DNA from 4 places in the Siminovitchia sp. FSL H7-0308 genome. Region 2 is predicted to be linked to each of the others. Evidence: predicted binding sites of a transcription regulator. Region 2 holds the regulator's gene; each other region holds the start of a gene.
The links. Region 2 encodes LexA, which represses DNA repair genes until DNA is damaged. Its sites were predicted from a motif close to CGAACATATGTTCG; they were not measured.
Positions count from the first base shown of each region.

Region 1: the regulator LexA is predicted to act here: its motif matches at 2,316-2,329, upstream of parE (DNA topoisomerase IV subunit B).
Region 3: the regulator LexA is predicted to act here: its motif matches at 2,159-2,172, upstream of MHB50_RS07690 (UV damage repair protein UvrX).
Region 4: the regulator LexA is predicted to act here: its motif matches at 2,388-2,401, upstream of MHB50_RS16245 (DUF6434 domain-containing protein).

Region 1 covers NZ_CP150282.1:1,843,069-1,848,416, reverse strand. Annotated here, with positions in the region: gene parC (DNA topoisomerase IV subunit A) at 1-301, opposite strand, end outside; gene parE (DNA topoisomerase IV subunit B) at 298-2,277, opposite strand; gene MHB50_RS08830 (CoA-binding protein) at 2,817-3,230, opposite strand; gene plsY (glycerol-3-phosphate 1-O-acyltransferase PlsY) at 3,729-4,310, shown strand; gene MHB50_RS08820 (CapA family protein) at 4,342-5,348, shown strand, end outside.
Region 2 covers NZ_CP150282.1:2,007,305-2,012,652, forward strand. Annotated here, with positions in the region: gene tkt (transketolase) at 1-1,423, opposite strand, end outside; gene MHB50_RS09565 (DUF896 domain-containing protein) at 1,541-1,774, opposite strand; gene MHB50_RS09570 (recombinase family protein) at 1,928-2,584, opposite strand; gene MHB50_RS09575 (hypothetical protein) at 2,607-2,792, opposite strand; gene lexA (transcriptional repressor LexA) at 2,946-3,566, shown strand; gene MHB50_RS09585 (stage II sporulation protein P) at 3,645-4,739, opposite strand; gene MHB50_RS09590 (hypothetical protein) at 5,103-5,348, opposite strand, start outside.
Region 3 covers NZ_CP150282.1:1,629,361-1,634,708, reverse strand. Annotated here, with positions in the region: gene MHB50_RS07700 (RNA polymerase sigma factor) at 1-258, opposite strand, end outside; gene MHB50_RS07695 (YolD-like family protein) at 314-646, opposite strand; gene MHB50_RS07690 (UV damage repair protein UvrX) at 675-1,937, opposite strand; gene MHB50_RS07685 (aldehyde dehydrogenase) at 2,285-3,640, shown strand; gene fba (class II fructose-1,6-bisphosphate aldolase) at 4,092-4,961, opposite strand; gene MHB50_RS07675 (transketolase family protein) at 5,281-5,348, opposite strand, start outside.
Region 4 covers NZ_CP150282.1:3,436,662-3,442,009, forward strand. Annotated here, with positions in the region: gene MHB50_RS16235 (DUF1266 domain-containing protein) at 1-78, shown strand, start outside; gene MHB50_RS16240 (hypothetical protein) at 246-1,010, opposite strand; gene MHB50_RS16245 (DUF6434 domain-containing protein) at 1,706-2,275, opposite strand; gene MHB50_RS16250 (class I SAM-dependent methyltransferase) at 2,725-3,483, opposite strand; gene MHB50_RS16255 (PH domain-containing protein) at 3,903-4,517, opposite strand; gene MHB50_RS16260 (PadR family transcriptional regulator) at 5,081-5,348, shown strand, end outside.

The DNA.
Region 1 (5,348 bases), 160 kb from region 2:
ATACGTTTCTTACTTTCCAGTCTTGGCTCATACGAACCATTGCTTCATACACTGATGTATCTCCATGCGGGTGATAGTTCCCAATGACGTTCCCTACCGTTTTTGCCGACTTTCTAAAACCTTTGTCTGCGGTGTTTCCATCTTGATGCATGGCATATAAAATTCTGCGCTGTACCGGCTTCAGCCCGTCTCTGGCATCCGGAAGCGCCCGTTCCTGAATAATATACTTGCTGTAACGGCCAAATCGGTCACCCAGTACTTCCTCAAGAGGCAAATCTTGAAATCTTTCCATTGCCGTCATAAATCAACAGCTCCCCCTTCTGATGTCAAGTTCTCATTTTCAAGTATATTCATGTCGTCCTGCATGCCGAATTGAACATTGTTTTCAATCCATTTTCTCCGTGGTTCCACTTTGTCCCCCATTAGCGTCGTCACACGTTTTTCCGCACTTGCCGCGTCATCAATCAGCACCCTGATCAGCGTTCTTGTTTCCGGGTTCATCGTCGTTTCCCACAGTTGATCGGGATTCATTTCACCAAGACCTTTATATCTTTGCAACATATATCCTTTGCCGACCTTTTTTGTTACATCTGCCAATTCATCGTCTGTCCATGCGTATTCGACAATCGCTTTTTTTCCAGTTCCTTTGCTTACTTTATAAAGGGGCGGGAGCGCAATAAATACTTTTCCGGCTTCAATCAAGGGTTTCATATAACGGTAAAAGAAGGTAAGAAGCAATACTTGAATATGGGCTCCGTCCGTATCGGCATCGGTCATGATGATAACTTTATCGTAATTGACGTCTTCAAGATTGAATTCCGGTCCGACGCCTGCGCCGATCGTATGGATAATCGTATTGATTTCTTCATTTTTAAATATATCCTGAAGCTTCGCTTTTTCCGTGTTGACCACCTTGCCGCGCAGCGGGAGAACTGCCTGGAACCTGCGGTCTCTTCCCTGCTTTGCCGAACCGCCCGCCGAATCTCCTTCCACTAAATACAACTCATTTTTCTTCGGATTTTTCGACTGGGCGGGCGTCAGTTTACCTGAAAGCAACGCGTCGGATCTCCTTCTGCGTTTTCCGCTTCTCGCCTCTTCCCTGGCTTTTCTTGCCGCCTCCCGTGCCTGAGCCGCTTTAATCGCTTTTTTCACAAGCATGGAGCTGACATTGGGGTTTTCGGCCAAGAAGTAGGCCAGCTGTTCCGATATAATCGTATCAACAGCGGATCTTGCCTCGGCTGTTCCCAGCTTTCCTTTTGTTTGTCCTTCAAATTGAAGTAATTCTTCTGGAATTCTTACGGATAAGATAGCAGCCAAACCTTCCCGGATATCCGAACCTTCCAGGTTTTTATCTTTTTCTTTCAGCAATCCTGTTTTTCTCGCAAAATCATTGACGGCTCTTGTGATCGCCGTTTTCGCGCCCACCTCATGTGTTCCGCCGTCTTTTGTCCGGACGTGGTTTACAAAAGACAAAATATTCTCGGCGTAGCCATCATTAAATTGAAATGCAAAATCTACCTCGATGTCATTCGCCGTCCCTTCAAATGAAACGACAGAATGAAGGGCATCTTTTTCTCCATTTAGGTATTCCACAAAAGCTTCAATGCCATTTTCATAGCAAAATACTTCGTGCTGCCCGCTGCGCAGATCATTGACTTCAATTGTGAGCCCTTTTAATAAAAACGCTGATTCCCGAAGCCTGCTGCTCAAGATTTCATAATTTAACGTGGTTGTACTGAAAATAGCCGGGTCGGGCTTAAAATGGATTTTGGTTCCGGTTTGCCTCGTCGTTCCCCTTTTCTCAAGCGTTGTGGCCGGTTTTCCGCCATTTTCAAATTTTTGTTCGTATATAACACCATCTCTTTTAATCGTTACGATGAGCCATTCAGAGAGTGCGTTCACAACAGAAGCGCCAACCCCATGCAAGCCTCCGCTCGTCTTGTATCCTCCTTGGCCGAACTTCCCTCCCGCATGCAAAACGGTCAATATGACTTCTGTAGTAGGTTTGCCTGTTTGATGGATTCCGGTAGGCATACCGCGCCCTTTATCCTCCACGCTTACACTGTGATCCTTATGCAGCGTAACGATAATTTGGTCGCCATATCCTGCTAAAGCTTCATCCACCGAGTTGTCGACAATTTCATAAACAAGGTGATGAAGACCGCGGGCATCCGTGGAGCCTATATACATGCCGGGCCTTTTTCGGACAGCATCCAGCCCTTCCAGCACTTGAATCGAATCTTCGTTATATTCCATCGTTGTCATATTTTTACTCATTATAAAACGACTCCTCTTTCATAGAGCTTTCCAGTTATAAAACACTTGTTCGCATATTGTACTATATCATATTTTTCCAAGCATGTCTTATTGTATATCCGGAAGCTCTCTTTTTGCAAATGGTGAAGGGTATACGTCTCAAGAGTTTGCCGAAATGTTCATAAGTGTTATTTCCGGCTTACTTCTTTTTTTTGCTGTTTCATCAGTGCCGCCCTTCTGTCATTTTCATTTTCTTTGATGAACATGAAAAGACCGTCCTTCAGCAGGACGGAAAGTCAAATCATTGCGTTCCTTTGAATTTATAAAGCTTCTTGTATCAAATTCCTGACAAGCATCCACATTTTTTAAATTTGCAAAAAAGCACGCAACCAGTTGATCTGTTTGCTTGAATTGATATGAAACAAGCAAAGACGGGTTGCGTGCCTTGTGGAGGTTTCCAAAAAGATTTGCGTGAACGACATTAGGCTTAGAGTGCGTGTAAAATGGTACGCCTTGGCGATTTCAAATACGATAGACTAAACATATGCCCGCTGTGGCGCTTATTTTGTTAAGGCGTGCTCCACTTTAATGCATCTGTCCATGATGACAGTATAGCCCTTTTCCTTTAAAAATTCATACGCCTCTTCATTTTGCACACCTAATTGGGCCCAAAATACATCTGCGTCAATTCCAACGAATTCTTTCGCAATCTCCGGCAAAAACTCAGAACGCCTAAAAACATTGACGATATCAACATGTCCTTCAACTTCCTTTAATGAATCAACAGCTTTGATGCCAAACACTTCATCTACAGTTGGATTAACAGGGATGATTTCGTAACCAGCATCTTTCATTGCCTCTGATACCATATATGAAGTTCTTTCAGGATTATCACTAAGGCCCACAACGGCTATTCTTTTTGCTTTTTTCAAAATTTGTCCCATTTCTTCTCTTGTTGGATTTTCTATCGCCATTTCATATCCTCCTTCAATAAGTCTCGTCTTAATCATATCGTAATTCACTCCTGTTTTTCATGCAAGCGATTACGTATACACAATTATGATGGGGACATGGTACAATAAAGTGAAACTTCAATCAGCCGGTATTCCCTGGTTGTTAGTTAACCCAATTGGGCTTTTACTTCGATGACAATACCGTCGAAGTTTTTCCTAGTCCTGTCAAACTGGCCGAATCAGGCTTTTACTGGCAATTGTATCACCACTGCCCACTTCCTGTATTACCTTGATTTTTGGGAGCGGGGATTGTACTGCCAGTTAATGCGGGATATGTGAAACTTCAATCAGCAAGGTATTTGCTGATTGTTAGTTGATCCAATCGGGCTTTTACTGGCAGTAGATCCTCGCTGCTCGCTTCCTGTATTACCTTGATTTTTGGAGCAGGGGATTGTACTGCCAGTTAATGCGGGATAAAAAAGCATTTTTGTGGATTAATAGAAAGAGGGGCAAATGCTGATGATGCAAATCGTTGTTTTGTTATTATCATACTTGATTGGTTCTATTCCTTCCGGTTTAATTGTAGGAAAAGTATTTTACGGAATTGATATCCGTGAACACGGCAGCGGCAATTTAGGGGGGACTAATACGTTTCGCGTATTAGGTAAAAAAGCCGGGATAGCCGTAACGGCAGCGGATATTTTAAAAGGAACGGCTGCTACGTTTTTGCCCACCCTGTTTAGCGTTGATATGCATCCTTTGCTCGCGGGTGTGTTTGCGGTGCTAGGTCATACATTCCCGGTGTTTGCCGGTTTTCGCGGGGGAAAGGCTGTCGCTACATCGGCAGGTGTGCTTCTGGGATATGAATATTGGCTTTTTATTGTTCTTGTTAGCGGATTTTTACTTACTCTAAAAATATCAAAATATGTTTCATTATCTTCAATGGTGGCCGGCTTATTTGGCATTATTTATTGCATCATTCTTGGTGACTGGGTGCTGGTGTTGGTTGTTTCAGCACTGGAGCTGTTTGTCATTTACCGACACCGGGCAAATTTAAAACGAATAAGGGATAAAACGGAGCCAAAAGTGAAATGGATATAACAAACAATTGACTGAAAGACGGGTTTTCTATATGAAAAATAAAGTATATTTGTTCCTTGTTTTTTTGGGCCTGGCCAGTGTATTGTTCTTTTTTTGGGTGAGCAGTGAACAGCGGAAACGACATTCACCTCATCAGGGTTTTGAAACTATGCCGGCTAAGGAGATTAATCTTCGACCCAAAAGCTTCGAAACGGAAGCCACGATTGCCGGAATAGGGGATATTCTTATTCACGACAAGTTGTATAATGATGCGCGATCACATAATGGTTATGATTTTTCGCCGATGTTTTCTCACATCAAGCCGTTACTCCGAAAACCAGATTTATTGATTGCCAACCAGGAGTCGATCCCGGGAGGAGAGGAACTCGGCATTTCAGGCTATCCCCGTTTTAACAGCCCGCATGAAATTGTAGATGCATTGCAGGATGCAGGGATTGACTTTGTCACAACAGCTAATAACCATTCCCTTGATAAGGGAGAAAGCGGCATTTTAAACGCCATCCGTTATTATGAAAAGAAAAACATGAATTATACTGGAACCTTTAAAAGCTCCGAAGACAAAGCCCGGATTCGAATAGTAGAAGTAAAAGGAATCCGCATCGCCATTTTGGCCTACGCTGAACATTTTAACGGTCTACGGGTTCCCGATGGGAAAGAATATTTAGTAAGTAAGCTTGAGAAGCATAACGTTCTTTCTGATATTGAAAAAGTGAAAAAAGAAGCAGACGTCGTTGTTGTCGCTTTGCACTGGGGGGATGAGTATGTCCGCCAACCCAATGCAACACAAAAGGAGCTCGCAAAAGAATTCATTTTTAATGGAGCAGACATCATTCTTGGACATCATCCGCATGTTCTTCAGCCCATACAGTTTTTAAAGCAAAAAGACGGGAAAAAAGGTATGGTTGTCTATTCCTTGGGCAATTTTTTATCTGGCCAAGATTTGAATTACAGGGACATTGGCGGAATGATTGAAATCACCGTAAAAAAGGTTGGCATTCCGGGAAATACAGTGACCACTATAGAAAAAGTAAACTTTCA
Region 2 (5,348 bases):
CGTCTTCCCCAACAGCGATGCTGTCATGTGTAAATACATAAGTCACTGGGATTTCCATTAAGGATGCAAGCCGGATGGCGGGACGAAGATAGTCCGAGAATACAAAGAACGTACCACCAAAAACTTTCAACCCGCCATGAAGAGCCATCCCATTTAAGGCCGTGCCCATACCAAATTCGCGTACCCCAAACCAGATGTTCCTGCCTTCGTAAGAAACTGGGGAAAAATCTTTTTCTTCTTTGATCATTGTTTTGTTAGAGCTAGCCAGATCCGCAGCCCCGCCAATGAGATAAGGAAGATTTTTGGCAATGCTGTTCATCACTTCACTGCCTGATGCCCTTGTTGCCAGACTGGATCCTTCTACATATGTCGGGATATCTTTATCCCACGCTTCAGGAAGTTTTCCTTCAATGGCGCCTTCCAATTGCCTGGCAAGTTCAGGGAAAGCGGCTTTATAGCTTTCAAAGAGCGTTCGCCACTCTGCCTCTTTTCGAGTTCCGCGTTTGATCGCTGTTTCTTCAAAATGTTCATATACTTCTTTAGGAACATAAAAATCTTCTTCATATGTCCATTTGTAATAGTCTTTTGTAAGCTTCATTTCCGCTTCACCGAGCGGGGCCCCGTGGGCATCTGATTTACCGGACTTATTTGGGGCTCCGTAGCCGATAATGGTCTTTACTTCAATCAAAGTCGGGCGAGTATGATCGGCTTTGGCTAGTTCAATGGCTTCGGAAATCTGCTCAAGGTCATTTCCGTTTTCAACACGGATATATTGCCAATCGCATGCTTCAAACCTGGCACCTACATTTTCCGAAAATGATTTGTCCAGATCCCCATCAAGGGTGATATCGTTGGAATCATACAATACAATCAACTTTCCAAGCTTGAGATGACCTGCCAGTGAAACGGCTTCGGAAGCCACCCCTTCCATTAAATCCCCGTCACCGCAGAGTGTATATGTATAGTGGTCGACAATATTGTAATCTTTTTTATTGTAAACAGCCGCCAAATGGCGTTCAGCCATGGCCATACCAACCGCCATTCCGATTCCTTGTCCCAGCGGCCCCGTTGTCGCCTCTACCCCAGGTGTATACCGATATTCCGGATGTCCAGGCGTTTTGCTTCCCCATTGTCTAAAATGTTTAATGTCTTCCATTTTAAGGTCGTAACCTGACAAGTGAAGGAGACTGTATAAAAGCATTGAACCGTGACCCGCTGATAAAATAAAACGGTCGCGGTTGAACCATTCGGGATTTTTTGGATTGTGGTTCATATATTTTGCCCATAATGTATAGGCCATGGGTGCTGCTCCCATCGGCAAGCCGGGATGACCTGAATTCGCCTTTTCAATTGCGTCGATTGACAGCGTTCTAATTGTATTGATGGCCAGCGCGTCAATCTCGGCCACATTGTTGTTATGCATCTAAATATCTCTTCCTTTCCCATTTTGTTCTATAACATATCATAAAGATATTTTTGCATTTTCACAACTTTTGAGTATAAAAAAACATCGAAGCGGGTCGATGTTTGTAAAGAAATTTTAATGAAGTTTTTTCTTTAGCTGGATAGAGCGAAGTTTTTCAGGCGTTACTTCTTGTCCCGTAGAATCAAACACCCTTACTTGTTCAATTGTCTGTTTCATGGAAGAGCGAAACGCTTTTAAATATTCGCCGCGAAGTCTCGACTGCTCCTTTGCTTCTTCCTTGGACAGGCCTTTTTCTTTCGCTTTTCGGGCTAGCGCATTAATCCTGGCGAGCTTTTCTTTTGAAAGCATACTCAAACTCCTTTTTTACGTTAAGTTAGCTCCAGTTTACTAAAATCGATGGGTGAAAACAATCTATACGCCCCTGACTGATAGATGAAAACGCACTATCTACATGAAGCTAGAGTTCGCAATGTCAGAGATGGACAACAGTGGACAACACTGTCATGAACCCTGATTATCCTCCTGCTCCATAAACTCTTTGTATCGTCTATGTACCGTTGCTTTGGAAACTTTGAAACCGAACCCCCTCATCATGGCAGCTATCTCTTCAAAGGTCATATTGTTTTGTCTAAGGCGAATGATTTCTTCCACCGGGACCTCTATTCTTTCCCGCCCATGCCGGTTCCCCTGGTTTTTCAAGTTTTTCTCCGGTTGATAGCCCTTGGCAACGGCTCTCTTCATGCCCCGTTTAATTTTGATATTATGCAATTTCCTCTGATGTTCTTCGATCATCGCCACAATATCCAATAGAATGGAGTCTGTTTCCGATATTTGCAGTTCTCCGTTATGAGACAGGCTGTACAATGTTACACCTTGCTTAAGAAGAACATGCATGAGGGCTATTTTGGCATTGCCCCGTCCAAGCCTCGTTTCATCCTGGATCAGGACAGCACCAATTTTATCGCCTTCTATTTTGTCGAGCATATCAAGTACGCCGGGACGGTTTAAATCATAGCCGCTCGCTTTGTCGAGAATGATGTCACTTACATCAAACCCCCACATTTTTGCCGCTTGCACAAGTTCTTCCTGTTGTCTTTCCAATGAGGTTTCCTGTGTGTGTTTGTTTGTACTGACCCTGCAGTAAATAATGGCATGCATTTTTTCAACCCCAAAACAAAAGTCATCTATTTTTTTGATTCATTGTCATTTCACTTTGATCTTGTAGATCATTGTATACATTTGCTTCGACAGTTTTCAAGGAAGTATTCTCTTGTTCCCAATTGAATATCATGACTAATCCCATAATTAATGACAGTATAAAAAAGATAATGACGAATGAATAATGTTTCCATACGGACGCAATCATTCATATTCCCTCCCCGAAAGTTTGTTCGCATCCAAAAAACATTATAATAGGAACACCTGTTTGTGTCAATAAAATTACGAACCCATGTTTGCTTAATGAAAAACCGCATGCTATAATAAGGTCAATTCATCACGGGAAAAAGGGTGTGAAAAGGTGTCAAAACTTACAAAAAGGCAAGAAGACATATTAAACTTTATAAAAGATGAAGTGAAAAAAAAGGGCTATCCTCCGTCTGTTCGCGAGATTGGGAAAGCGGTTGGCCTCGCATCAAGCTCCACTGTACACGGGCATCTCGCCAGGCTGGAAAGCAAAGGCCTTATCAGGCGCGATCCGACAAAACCGAGAGCCATTGAAGTTTTAAACCAGAATGAGGAAACAATCGTTCAAAAAACGGTCAATGTTCCGCTTGTCGGTAAAGTCACTGCCGGGCTGCCGATTTCAGCAGTTGAGAATATTGAAGATTACTATCCGCTTCCGGAATTACTTGTTCCGGCAGACGAGCAAGTATTCATGCTGGAAATCGTAGGTGAAAGTATGATAGAAGCCGGGATTCATGATGGTGATTTTGTCATCGTGCGCCAACAAAAAACGGCCAACAACGGAGATATTGTCGTCGCAATGACCGAAGAAGACGAAGCGACAGTCAAAAGGTTTTATAAAGAAACCGGCTATTTCAGACTTCAACCGGAAAACGCGAGTATGGAGCCCATTATCGTATCCAATGTCGTCATTTTGGGAAAAGTGATCGCCTTATACAGGCGCTTTGTCCATTGATCAAGCCTCCTTCGCTATCCATACACGACGCACGAGCGGCCCAATCCCCCGTATCGCATTGAGCCGCTTATTTTTTGCTCACTTATTTGTGCCCGCTTCCTTTGCTTCACCCCAATAATATTCGCTAAACACTTCCGCCAATACATCGACTGTACGATAGAGTTCCTCCAACGTATTATCCACCCCGCCAATCTCGATCAAGAGCGCATTTTCGGTTAAATCTTGGTTGTATACTCCATTCCCGTCTGCCTTCGTTTTTCCAAAAACCCCTCTTGACAGCCCGGGATATTTTTCTTGAATAGAATGATGCAATCGTGTTGCGAATTCCAGGTTTTTCTGATAGTTCGGATGTTCCTGTCCGATCACAAAATACGGCTTGGCATACGTTTTTCCGTTAATTGTCGCAGTCGTAACCCCTTTTCTCTGCGAATCTCGATGAATATCAAAATAAAAGCGGACTTCCTCTTTTTGTTTCATCGTTTCCACGGCAATCTCACGTGAAAGCTCATATGATTGAAAGAATTTCATATTTCTTTTTTTCAAAAGCGCCTGAATATCGACCTCATTCACCAACGTACTAATTCCCTTTTCTCCCAGTTTTTCTCCCAATCTTTTTCCTAGCAGTGTCACATTTTTCTCTTTGTGCCACGCGCGGTTTGGATCCGTTACATTTGGAAGAAGAGGAAGAAATGACTCCGTATTATGTGAAGAATAGATAAAAACAACGGGCTTATCTATTGTTGTCTGTTCTTTTGTCGGCGGAGATTCCTCCGCAGAATCATCACTCTCTTCCCAAACATCCAAATCATCCGGAGGCGGGGATTCAATCGGAAGATTCGTAAAATCAGTCCCTTTTCCAGCCACAATAATTTTTGGGGTCGCTGCATGCAGTCCCGGAATCTCACTAATTAAAAATGTCTTCATGTTCCGCAGATTGATGTTCGTAAATAATTCGAGAATATCTCTGCCCAAAGTCTGTTCAAAACCTTCGGGAATAACGGATTGTAAAGCGTGGTTTTCCAACGACATGACATATAGGAAAGTTTCTGTTCTTGACGGATCATCACCTATGAAGGACAATAAGCTGATTTTTACACTTGAAAAGGCAATTGCCGAAATTAGGCAAAAAAGTGCGACAACCGTTGCAAAAGATTTTGCTGCGAATTTGAACATCGGGTTCATCCTTTAAGAAAGATTTTGTAATACCATTTATATGAGCGTTGATAGAGTCTATGATTAAAAAGTTGTTCATACCTATAAACTTCGGAAAATAAAAAAAGCCCCATAGGGGCCCACGGGGTTTAAAAAACAATCTATTCTTTATACATTAGGAATTTTTTAGTAGATCAAACTGTTCGCTCGTGTCCAAACAATTAATAGATTTACCACTTTTACGAACATCCCATTACATGTTAAGTACCTGTAAACGGCTTTCATTTATGGAAAATTTTGAAATATAATGTAATGATGAAAGACTTGATACAAGGGTTGCGGGGCGATTGCAAAGTTCATAGTCAAGAAGGGGACGGGCAACATTTAGTCTGTCTCGTTCATCATGGATGTTTCGTTATTGTCGGGCGATTGCTTTTTATTTTTCTTTTCGCTAAAAGGTTCTTCGACAGTTGCTTCTCCAATGGTTGGCTCTTGCAAGCTTGCCAACTCCGGATCAATTGCTTGTTTTGTATTAGCTTTTATATGTAAAGACCCATTATCGTCAACGGATTGCACATCTTCGCACTCACTTGAAGAAGCAGTAAACATGAATCCGGAAAGCAACATCAA
Region 3 (5,348 bases), 380 kb from region 2:
CTCATTGGTTACATACTGTTTAATTCTATTCCAAACCTGGTTTCTTCGATATTTGTCAATGACCATATTCCTGGCAATGGAAATGAGCCATGTTTTTGGATGGGATTCTCCTTTAAATCTTGACATTTTTTTCATGGCAATCAGAAATGTCTCCTGGACATAATCTTCCACGTCACGGGAGCCTGTCAAATAAATCAAAAAGCTTGTAATATCCCTTTCATACATTTCAAACCACTGTTCTATGCAATCCTCTTTCACGCTTCCCCCTCCCCTCTTTATATTAGACGACCAAAAGACGAAAACATTACAGCCTTTATCCGATCAATTCTATATGTTCGATTTGCTTCAATAAAATCCGCTGTACATGACCAGATCGGTCCACGATCCGAAATTCTTTTTTTACAGAATCAAAATAATGAATTTTCCCGGCAATCTGTTTAGATTGGCGATGTGAAAAATAGGTAATGTTGACCTCTTTGGCAAACTCCATCGCTTCTTCCGCCGCTAGATTCAGTTGCTCCAGCTTCTGTTCATCCAATTGCCTTTTTGCATCCCACGTATCTTCTTTTGCCCATTCTCGGAGCATTTTGACATGCTCCGGAAGCATAAGAGAGTTCCACTTTATATTTCCCCGGTCCCGAATCATTTTCCTGCCCCCATTTCCATCACCATTGTCATGCTTTGTGCCCTCCAACAAGACCCGCTCTTATTCGTGTTGTCCCTGCTTCTGTGTAAGAAACTGCGCGAAGAAGCGAAGCAGTCCCGTGCCGGCGGCGAATATGATCCATCACATATCCCAGCTCCCTCTTTCGTATTTGATTCGGTTCAAACAAGTTAAGCTGATATGTGCCATGATCCGTCATATTGGAAAGCGCGATAGAAATCTGTCGGACCGACTTTCCATTATAATGGGCTTCAAACAAGTCAAGACATACCTTATACACAGTCATTGTGACGTTCGTCGGGTCCTCCACCGATTTCGAACGAAGAAACCCTCCTCCGAACTCTTTTTCACTATAACCGATCCCGAGGCTGATTGTCCTCCCCGCCTTTCCGTGCTCGCGGGCGCGCCGGGCCACCTCTTCACACATTTCCAGTATAACCGCGGCAATCTCATGCTTTTTCTTATAATCACGCAACAGTATTTGACTTTTTCCAAAGCTGATTTGCCCCGCCATCATTGGAGCGCCAAGCTCGGACAAATCAACACCCCATGCATGATAATAAAGCTGCGTCCCCATGATCCCGAATTTTTTCTCAAGCAAGGCCGGATTATAAGCCGCAAGCTGGCCCACGTTAAAAATCCCCATGTTGTTCAACGTTCTCTCCATCCTTCTCCCAATCCCCCATATTTTTCTGAGAGGAGACACTGTCCACAATTTTTTCGGCACATCTTCATATGTCCATTTTGCGATACCGGTTTTTTTCGCTTCCAAATCAAGACAAAGCTTGGACAAAAGCATATTAGGCCCTATGCCGATTGAACATGTAAGCTGAAATTCCCGAAATATTTCATCCCGAATTTTTTGAGCGACTGTCCAGGCATCCCCCCATAACTGCATCGTTCCATCCAATTTGAGGAAACTTTCATCCACACTATATACATGAATCGCTTCTTTTGGGACATACCGGTTCAACAAACGGGTAATTTCCATAGAGACTCGCAAATAAAGCGCCATTTTTGCCTCAACTCGCCGGATATTTTTATCTGTTGGAATTTCAAATAAACGAGAGCCCGTTTGAATGCCATAATCTTTTTTCAAGCGGGGGGAAGCCGCTAATACCACACTTCCGGGCTGTTGCAAATTCCCGACAACTGCCAAATAACATTCAAGAGGGTCAAGACCATGCATAACCGCGGCGCAGCTTGCATAAAAGCTCTTCATGTCGATGCACAAGATGTTGTGATGCGGCAGCATCCGATAGTCGATTTCCATGCTTCACCCTCCAAAACGGAACGTTTGTTCTATTATACGCATCATTGTAGACCAATAGACCCGCTTCTTCAATGGAATCTATTGCCAGGAAGCGAAAAGGCGTTGTTTAGCAGTGTAGTTCCAGCAAAGCAGAGGCCAGTGCTCCAAAAGTTTATTCCTGCATGTGCGGGGGGCGGATGCCGCAAACTCCTTCGGAAGGGCCCGCTACGGATAACCAAAACCAAACTATTGTTTGCAAAACAAGTCGTATATTATATCATTGGTATCAAGCATATAATTTGAAGCATGTTTTTTCGTATCATTTTAAAAAAAGCAAATTACTCCAGAATATATAAGGAGAGTGCCATATGGATTCATTTCTTGCGCTTATCAGCAGTCAACGGGATTTTTTCCGTACAGGGCAAACAAAAGATATACCTTTTCGTCTCCAGTCACTTCAAACATTCAGAAATGCCGTCAAGCTGTACGAAAAGGAACTTATGGCCGCACTTAAAGCAGACTTGAATAAATCCGAGTTCGAAGCATATACGACAGAGATCGGGATGATCTTAAAAGAACTCCGTTTCACGATGCGCCAACTCCGCTCTTGGACAAAACCGACTAAAGTGAAAACCCCCATCACCCATATTGGTTCCACAAGCTATATTTATCCTGAACCATACGGGACGGCGCTGATCATTTCTCCGTGGAATTATCCGTTCTTGCTTGCAGCCGCACCTTTAATTGGAGCAATTGCGGCAGGTAACTGCGCTGTTATCAAACCATCGGAGCTGACTCCGCGAACATCAGCCGTTTTTGCCAAAATGATCCAAGACGTTTTTCCAAGAAAATATATCGCGGTAGTGCAAGGCGGCGTGGAAACAAGTGAAGCTCTGCTCCGGGAAAAGTTTGACAAGATTTTTTTCACTGGAAGTGTGTCTGTTGGAAAAGTGGTCATGAAAGCTGCTGCCAGGCATCTTACCCCGGTAACACTGGAATTAGGTGGAAAAAGTCCTTGTATTGTTCATGAAGATGCCAATTTGAAACTGGCTGCCAAACGGATTGCTTGGGGGAAATTTACGAATGCTGGACAGACCTGTATCGCACCTGATTATGTATACGTCCATCAGCGAATCAAAGACAAGTTTTTAGGGCTTTTAAAAGAAGCTATTGATGAAATGTACAGTGGGCAAATGATCACACGGATTGTGAACGAAAAGCATTTCAACCGTCTTGTTTCCTTCCTTGATCAGGGAAGTGTTTTTACAGGCGGAAAGGCAAATCGGGAAAAGCTGTCCGTGGAGCCGACTATTCTGACAAACATTACGTGGGAAGATCCGATCATGAAAGAGGAAATTTTTGGTCCCATCCTCCCTGTTTTGGAATATGGGGAGTTGAACGAGGTGATAGAAGGAATTCATCAGCACCCGAATCCGCTTGCGCTGTATCTGTTTTCTAAAGGTTCCGAAACGAAAAAAGAAATAGTGAACTCCGTTTCTTTCGGGGGCGGCTGCATCAATGATACGATTTATCACTTTGCCAATCCCCATCTGCCTTTTGGCGGAGTCGGAACAAGCGGGATTGGATCATACCATGGAAAAAACAGCTTCGACGCTTTTTCCCATCAAAAAAGTGTCTTGAAGCAGACGAATTTATTTGATATCCCTTTTCGCTATCCCCATATGAAAAACGCGTTAAAGCGAATAAAGATGTTCCTAAAATAGATAGAATTTGAAAAAGACGCCCAGATAAAGGTGGAAGTCAAAAAAATTAATGCGTCTATCTGTAACGACTCATCCGTATCGAGATGGGCTATGGAATCAAGGATAAGAGTGAGGTTTCATTTGTTCACATGAACCAAAAAGTTAAAAACTTGCTGGAATAACATCCTGGAAATGAACTGGACAATCGGGCTGATATGCCCGATTTAATGCAGCATACGCAGTTGCTTCCCAATAGGCGGGAAAAGCAGAAATATCGTTCTTACTTAAGAGAATGGCAGGAAAGATGGTGCCGAATATTTGAGACCAAATGTTGAAGCTGAAAAAGCTGGATCAGAATCGGGAAGCAGTGGTGAGGCGATCACCCATCCCTTGTCGAGTTAAGCCTGAGCCCGGCACAATACCGGGTTCAGGATTGACAAGCCACTTTATGAAATGTTCGGTAGGAGCATTTTTAGACAGCCTCCGTTTGCGACGACCCGAAGTCACGCATTTTTCCGATGACTGTTTCTTTTATGGCTTCCCGTCCCGGGCCCATATATTTGCGCGGGTCATACACCTCTTTGTCCTTTTCTAATATGTCACGTATTTTCTTCGTCTGCATGATTTGGTTTTCTGTATTCACATTGATTTTGGCTGTTCCCAACGATATCGCCTTTTGAATATCTTTCAAAGGAATGCCTGTTCCACCATGCAAAACGAGCGGAACGCCGGTCAGGTTCATTACTTCTTCCATACGCTTAAAGCCAAGGTTCGGCTCTCCTTTGTATGGCCCGTGAACAGATCCAAGTGCGGGCGCAAAACAGTCCACCTTCGTCTCTTTTACCAACTTTTCGCATTCAGACGGAATCGCGTACATGGCTTCGGCATCATCAACAAGGACATCATCTTCTTGCCCGCCAATGCGGCCCAGTTCCGCTTCGACCGAAACACCGTGTATATGGGCAAGCTCCACCACTTTTTTTGTTAGGGAAATATTTTCCTCAAGCGGCAAATGAGAACCGTCAATCATAACGGAAGTAAATCCCGCGTGGATGGCTTCGGCGCATTTTTCAAAATTTGAGCCGTGATCTAAATGAATCGCGACAGGCACTGTTGTCCGATATTCTTCCATCAAAGCTTTTACCATAGATACTACTACTTTAAATCCGCCCATATATCTGGCCGCACCTTCAGAAACACCGAGAATGACTGGTGAATTTTCTTCTTCGGCAGCCTGTAAAATCGCTTGGGCATATTCCAAATTATTTACATTAAATTGACCAACTGCGTAATGACCGGCTTTCGCCGTATGAAGCATGGCTTTCATCGATACTAATGGCATACAAGCACTCCTTTATATAAGTGTCTATTTTAATCGTGCATCAACCTGGTCTCCTGCCTCTGGTGTTTTACTTTTTCGCCAAGATCAGGGGTAGAACCAGAACCGTTTTGATTTTTTTAAAACCGAAACTTGGCAGCCAAAAGCGTGGGAATGGGATGGGCAACTCCTTAGAATGGAGCGACTTTGCCATTCCTTTGCTTTACAAGCCCATAAATTGAATGGATTCACAAAATGAAATACCCTATAGTAAAAGATTGTACTTACGAACCTATGATTTTCCGCAAGTACAATCCTTTTTTAGCCTTCGTCTTTTTAACTGCTATTGACGGGCTTTTTTTAATGCTCTTTTTACCGTTTCCGCAATATGACTCTCTGAAATCCCATATT
Region 4 (5,348 bases), 1.4 Mb from region 2:
GATAAAGTGGTATGGCACCAGAACCTGCTCCCTGATAAAGGGGAATCCCTTCACAAGCAAGGGAAATTGTCTATCTGATGAGCCTTCGTCGATCATACAATGTTGCGCGCAATGAATGGTGTGCCTGAACAGTGATGTTATGTGCAAAAAAATAACCCTTAGAAACCGGACTTGTTACAACCATATTCGTCTGCCGAAACGTAAAAACCCTTGAATTTTTTCAAATAATTCAAGGGTTTTTATCTTTAAAAATAGTTAACGATTAACCATCCATCTTTTAACTCGATATGGTACCCTGTTGATCCCCAATTCACCTGCACCGTTTCCCCTGTTTGTATGGCTAGGTCGACATTCTCCTTAAACCCCTCATATCTATTTGTTAACATATCTTTTACCAATTCCGCATAGTCCGGAAGAGCCTCTAAAACTCCGGCACTCATATAAGCAATAGGATTCTGATCCTTTATGATGATAAATACATCACTATCAGGAATAGCGTATAGTTTTGCACCATGATTTCGTACGGCAATGATGATATCACTTAAATTGGGATGTTTATTCTCATCCATAACCAGAACATATTTAGTACCGTCAATAATGATCTCATCTTCGGCAGATGTATCTTTTCCTTCATTTACTTGTTCTGGATTGGTGTTATGTTCATTTTTTGCTGTTTGTTTATTTGTCTCTTCTTTAACCGCTGGAGTTGTTTCTTCTTTTTTTACGGCATCCACTGTCTTTTCTTCAGGTTTTGCCTTTTCTTCAGGTTCTACTTTTTCTGCTTGTTTATTCGTTTCCTCTGTAGCCGTTGATATTTTTGCAGTTATGGCTGTTGTATCAAGTACTTTTTCTTCTGGTTTCGTATTTTCCGCCGGTTTTTGGAGGTCCCTAACTGCCATTTCTTCTGCTACTTGAGTAGCTTTTACATCACTTTTTGTCCCCGAGTAATGGAATGCACTAGCAGCTAACAAAAATACAGACATCAATACAATAGCATAAAACTTTTTCATCGGTCTCCTCCTTTTTACATTTCCCATGTTTATATATTATCACAAATATTTCATTTAGGTTACAAATGTTACATTTATATTTCTGTATTTTTCTAAACTAGGTTTTCTCTTCTGTTCTTGCTTTTCATTTACCCCTGAAACTTTCTGGCAAACACTATTTTAGCAGCCGTCTTTTATCCGAACCATTTGTCAGGCTAGCTTACGTTTCATCTAAAATTGGAACGAAATAAAAGTGGATATATGAGCGTTTAGGAGACGTTCAAGGATACGGAAAGAGGATATTGAAGAATTAAGCGGACTCAGCAAATCATATCTATGAAACAAGATTTGTTTCCAAATGAACAAGTATTCGTGAAACCGATTTATTAGGTTTCGGATATGTTCATGACGGCAACACAAGTATCGTTCAAGACACAATCATCGCCAAAAGCCCCTCAATGATATGGCTTATACACTACCATGAAAATATATTCAATGAATGGGCGCGGCTTAAAGCCGCATATTTATTAAAAGAGCATGAGGCCGTCTTTGTTTTATCGATAGTGACGGAACCTTCTGACACTTCAAGGGTCGAGCAACTAACTGCTCGGTATTAGGACAAACAAATAGCATTTGCTGAACGAGTCAACCAAATGCTTGTTTTTTGCCTGGCAAAAGTCAAATCACATCAATAAAATATGCTGAAAAATGCTCAACTAATGATTAGACATATATTTATTGCTTCCGGGAAGTTGCTTGATTACATTCCAGGCTGCAATCGCTTCTTTACGGCTTTTTCCTTTATTTTTCGGATCAGCAAAAAAGTCGCGTATAAATTGATTATATTCAAATTGAGGTGCAATGTTTTTCTTGTACGAAGGGTCTTTCTTTCGTTCCCCTTCCTCATACCAAGCGTCTACTACATCACGATATGTTTTTCCGACATTGTTCTTAAAATAGTTTTGGATATAAGTGGAAAAATGAAAGTTGGGGATTACCGATTTAAAAAATGCTCTTACATGCTGGCTGCAGCGATGGTTTTCCATAATGACTGTATCAAGACTAAGATCTGCTTGTGGTTGCACCTTCTTATTCGTTTTTGATTTTCTCGCAGTTTTTTTTATCTCCCCTGTCCGAAGAAATGTTTCAATCCTATCGGAAATTTCTATCTTAGAACCAGAGGCACTTATTCCATTTTCCCTACAAAAAGATTGTAATTCGTCCTTTAACCAATAGAAATCTTTAAAATTTTCCACGCTTGTATTTTTCGTTAGACTAGGTCTCATACATTTTCCCTCCACATTTACTTCATACACATTATAGAACGTAAGTTCCCATTTTGCAAAAAACGTTACAAATAAATCCGTTTCCAAAAAACGCTGGGACATAAGCTGAAAACTAACGAATATTCGCAAAAAACATGAAAACCGTGTGAAATGAAAGGTTTTTACATTTGCCTTCATGTTGTTTATAGGGCTTTAACGCAGCCTCTTGTCAACGATGTGGAGTGCCCAAGTCTGGCCATGCCGAACAATGGAAACCTTAGTCTGAGCCGACATGCCACTTATCGTAAAATGAAAGGTTTAAACTGATTTTGAGCTAAGCCATATCAGTCCATTCAAAAAAAGAACTCATGATCAGTGTCCACCAACGGTAAAAAACCCTTGAATTTTGTACTGCTCGACTCAAAAATCCAAAGGTTTTTTTGCTTTCCAAAACAACTTGATGTTCTCAACTATTTACGTACAGCTTCAAATGTAATCAATTGCGTTTCTTTCGTTGGCTCCTTCATGTAATCATAATCAGCGGAGCAAGTGATTTCAGAGAAACCAACATTTTTCAAAATCAGTTTGAACTCCTCTATTCCATACCACCGGATGGCAAATCTTTGTAATTCAGTGTCCACTAACTTGCCTTTTTTCCATTTTTCATATTTTAAGTGCGTTAAAGTATATTGATCTACCCAATTTATTTCAATCGATTTGCTTTCTAATAAAATACCTTCTTCATCGGAAAAAGGAAAAGTGGAAGTGGATGTTTCTCCTGTACGCCACTGAACAGGAAAGAGCAGGTCAATGATGACACGCCCTCCAGGTATAAGATGGTTATAAAAACATGTAAGGGCATTTTTGGCATCCTCTAATTTCTCAATCAAACAAAATGAACCCGTAGGTATGACAATCGCTTCGTATTTTGAAGGCAATTGAAAACTGCGTAAGTTCCCTTCATACAGATTCGGATGTAACCCTCTTTCTGTACAGCGCTTCCTGCAAGAATCTAACATGGCAGGCGAATAGTCAATGCCGTCAACAGTATATCCTTTCTCCAGCAAAGGTATTAAAAACCGCCCTGAACCCACTGCTGCTTCCAGTATCTTCCCATTCGTACCTGTTAATCTTTCAAGGTAATATTCAATATCACCATCTACTGAATAGCCAATAGGCTTTGTAACATTATAAAGCTCTGTACTGAGTTCACCATAATAACTAAACAATGCAATTCCTCCGATTTTATATGCGGAAAAGCTCATTGAATGACTTTTCGCACCTTATTCTTGTTACCTGAATATAAAGAGCCGACGATTATCATGAACCCCTCTCTTTTTTTGAATATACACAATTTTTGATATAGTTTAATGATAAAGCTATTGAAAAACCATGAAGCTGAAGGGTACATATTAAAAGAGTGACCCACAAAAGAATCACTCTTTCATCTAAAATCCACTACCTATCCGCGCCGATATATAAACAATCCAGCTCTAGGTAGTTGTGGTATTTTGTGAACATTTTGATGTGAACTTTTTATGTATTCAAAGCATAGTTTGAAAAGCCATCATCATATCGGACACCGCAACAGCATATTATGCTTCATCAAAAAGTTCGCCAAACACGGACTAGATAAAACAATGTATCATTAATTTTGAATATATTTTTCAAAAACGTCCCCAAAGTCTTTTTGTGTGTTTTCTTCATACGTCGTTTTATACCAATCAAAGGCAAATGTTGCCGCTTGTTCAAATTCTTTTGAGATAAGCCCTTCATGGAAACGATTATTCTCAAAGAGGGACTTCGATACTTGCAAACTATCTTTTGCAAATTTCTTCATTCGCTTATTTGTATCTTGGATTTGTGAAATAGCTACCAATGATTTATACAAATCTGCAATCGCTTTTCCTTCTTTTTTGTTAATATCAACAGAAATAGATTGCTCCCCAATCGTAAACTTTATTTCCAAATCTAAATCAATTGTTCCAGCAGTCTCTATTGTGACATTTTTTATCGGATGTTTATAATAATCGTACCGATAAATATTACGCTTGCTACTTGTCGCTTTTTCACCATCAAGATGAATTAGTGCACGATTCGTAAAGCAGTATTCATCAGATTTCGATTTGATTAAAAAGTGGATCTTTTCTCCCTCTTCATATAGTACATAATCATCAGACTCTGTCTTGTCAAAATCTTGCGGAGAGATAATTTTTCCAATGTCACTTAATCCCAAAGCATCACTTGCGATTTTTTTAAACATCCTTACAACCTACCTCCTCAGTATTCATTTCTCTTTTATCATATCTTATAAATAGCCACACAAAAAGCTATTTGGTTAATTTTGTCACATTTTATTTAAAAATAGCAGAAAAAAATCGCAAGCGTTTGTTTAGTAACATACAAATATATAATATTTCCATGTGACATAACCTCCTCTTCATCACTGCCAAAAAAGGTGGCTTTAAAAATTCTTTCAACACTGAGGTCCATTATTCATTTTTCCTTATTTTTTTCTTATACATATATTTGGCCATGCTTTTTTAGCTCTCCTAATAAATGACAGTGAATCTGGTAAAGCCATCTCCATAATCACTTTATCACCCGACTTTATACTCTTACCTGGTTTGCTACATGTAATCTTCGAAACATTTAGTGTAAAAATTACTCAAAAAAAAAGACATAGCAAAAACTAATTAAAATGGGAGTATTTAGTGGGATAGTAATTTTGGCTATTATATTTTTCTTTTTTTTGTTACAATATCTTTATTCCAATACTAAACGTTTAGTATTTAACGTTTAGTATGATGATGGAGGGGTTAATATATGACACGCACTATAGTTCTTGGACTTCTAAAAGCAAATGGCCCGATGTCGGGATATGAAATTCAACAAATGATGGAATCATCACAAACAGATATGTGGGCTTACGTAAAACCAGCATCTATTTATCACGCTTTAAAGAAAATGCAAGAAGAAGGAAAAGTCATCTTGGAAAAAGTTGAAAAGACTGGGTTAAGAACCAAGTCAATATTTAAAATAACAGAAGATGGAGAGTATGAACTTAACCAGCTACTTATAGATTCTTTTACTG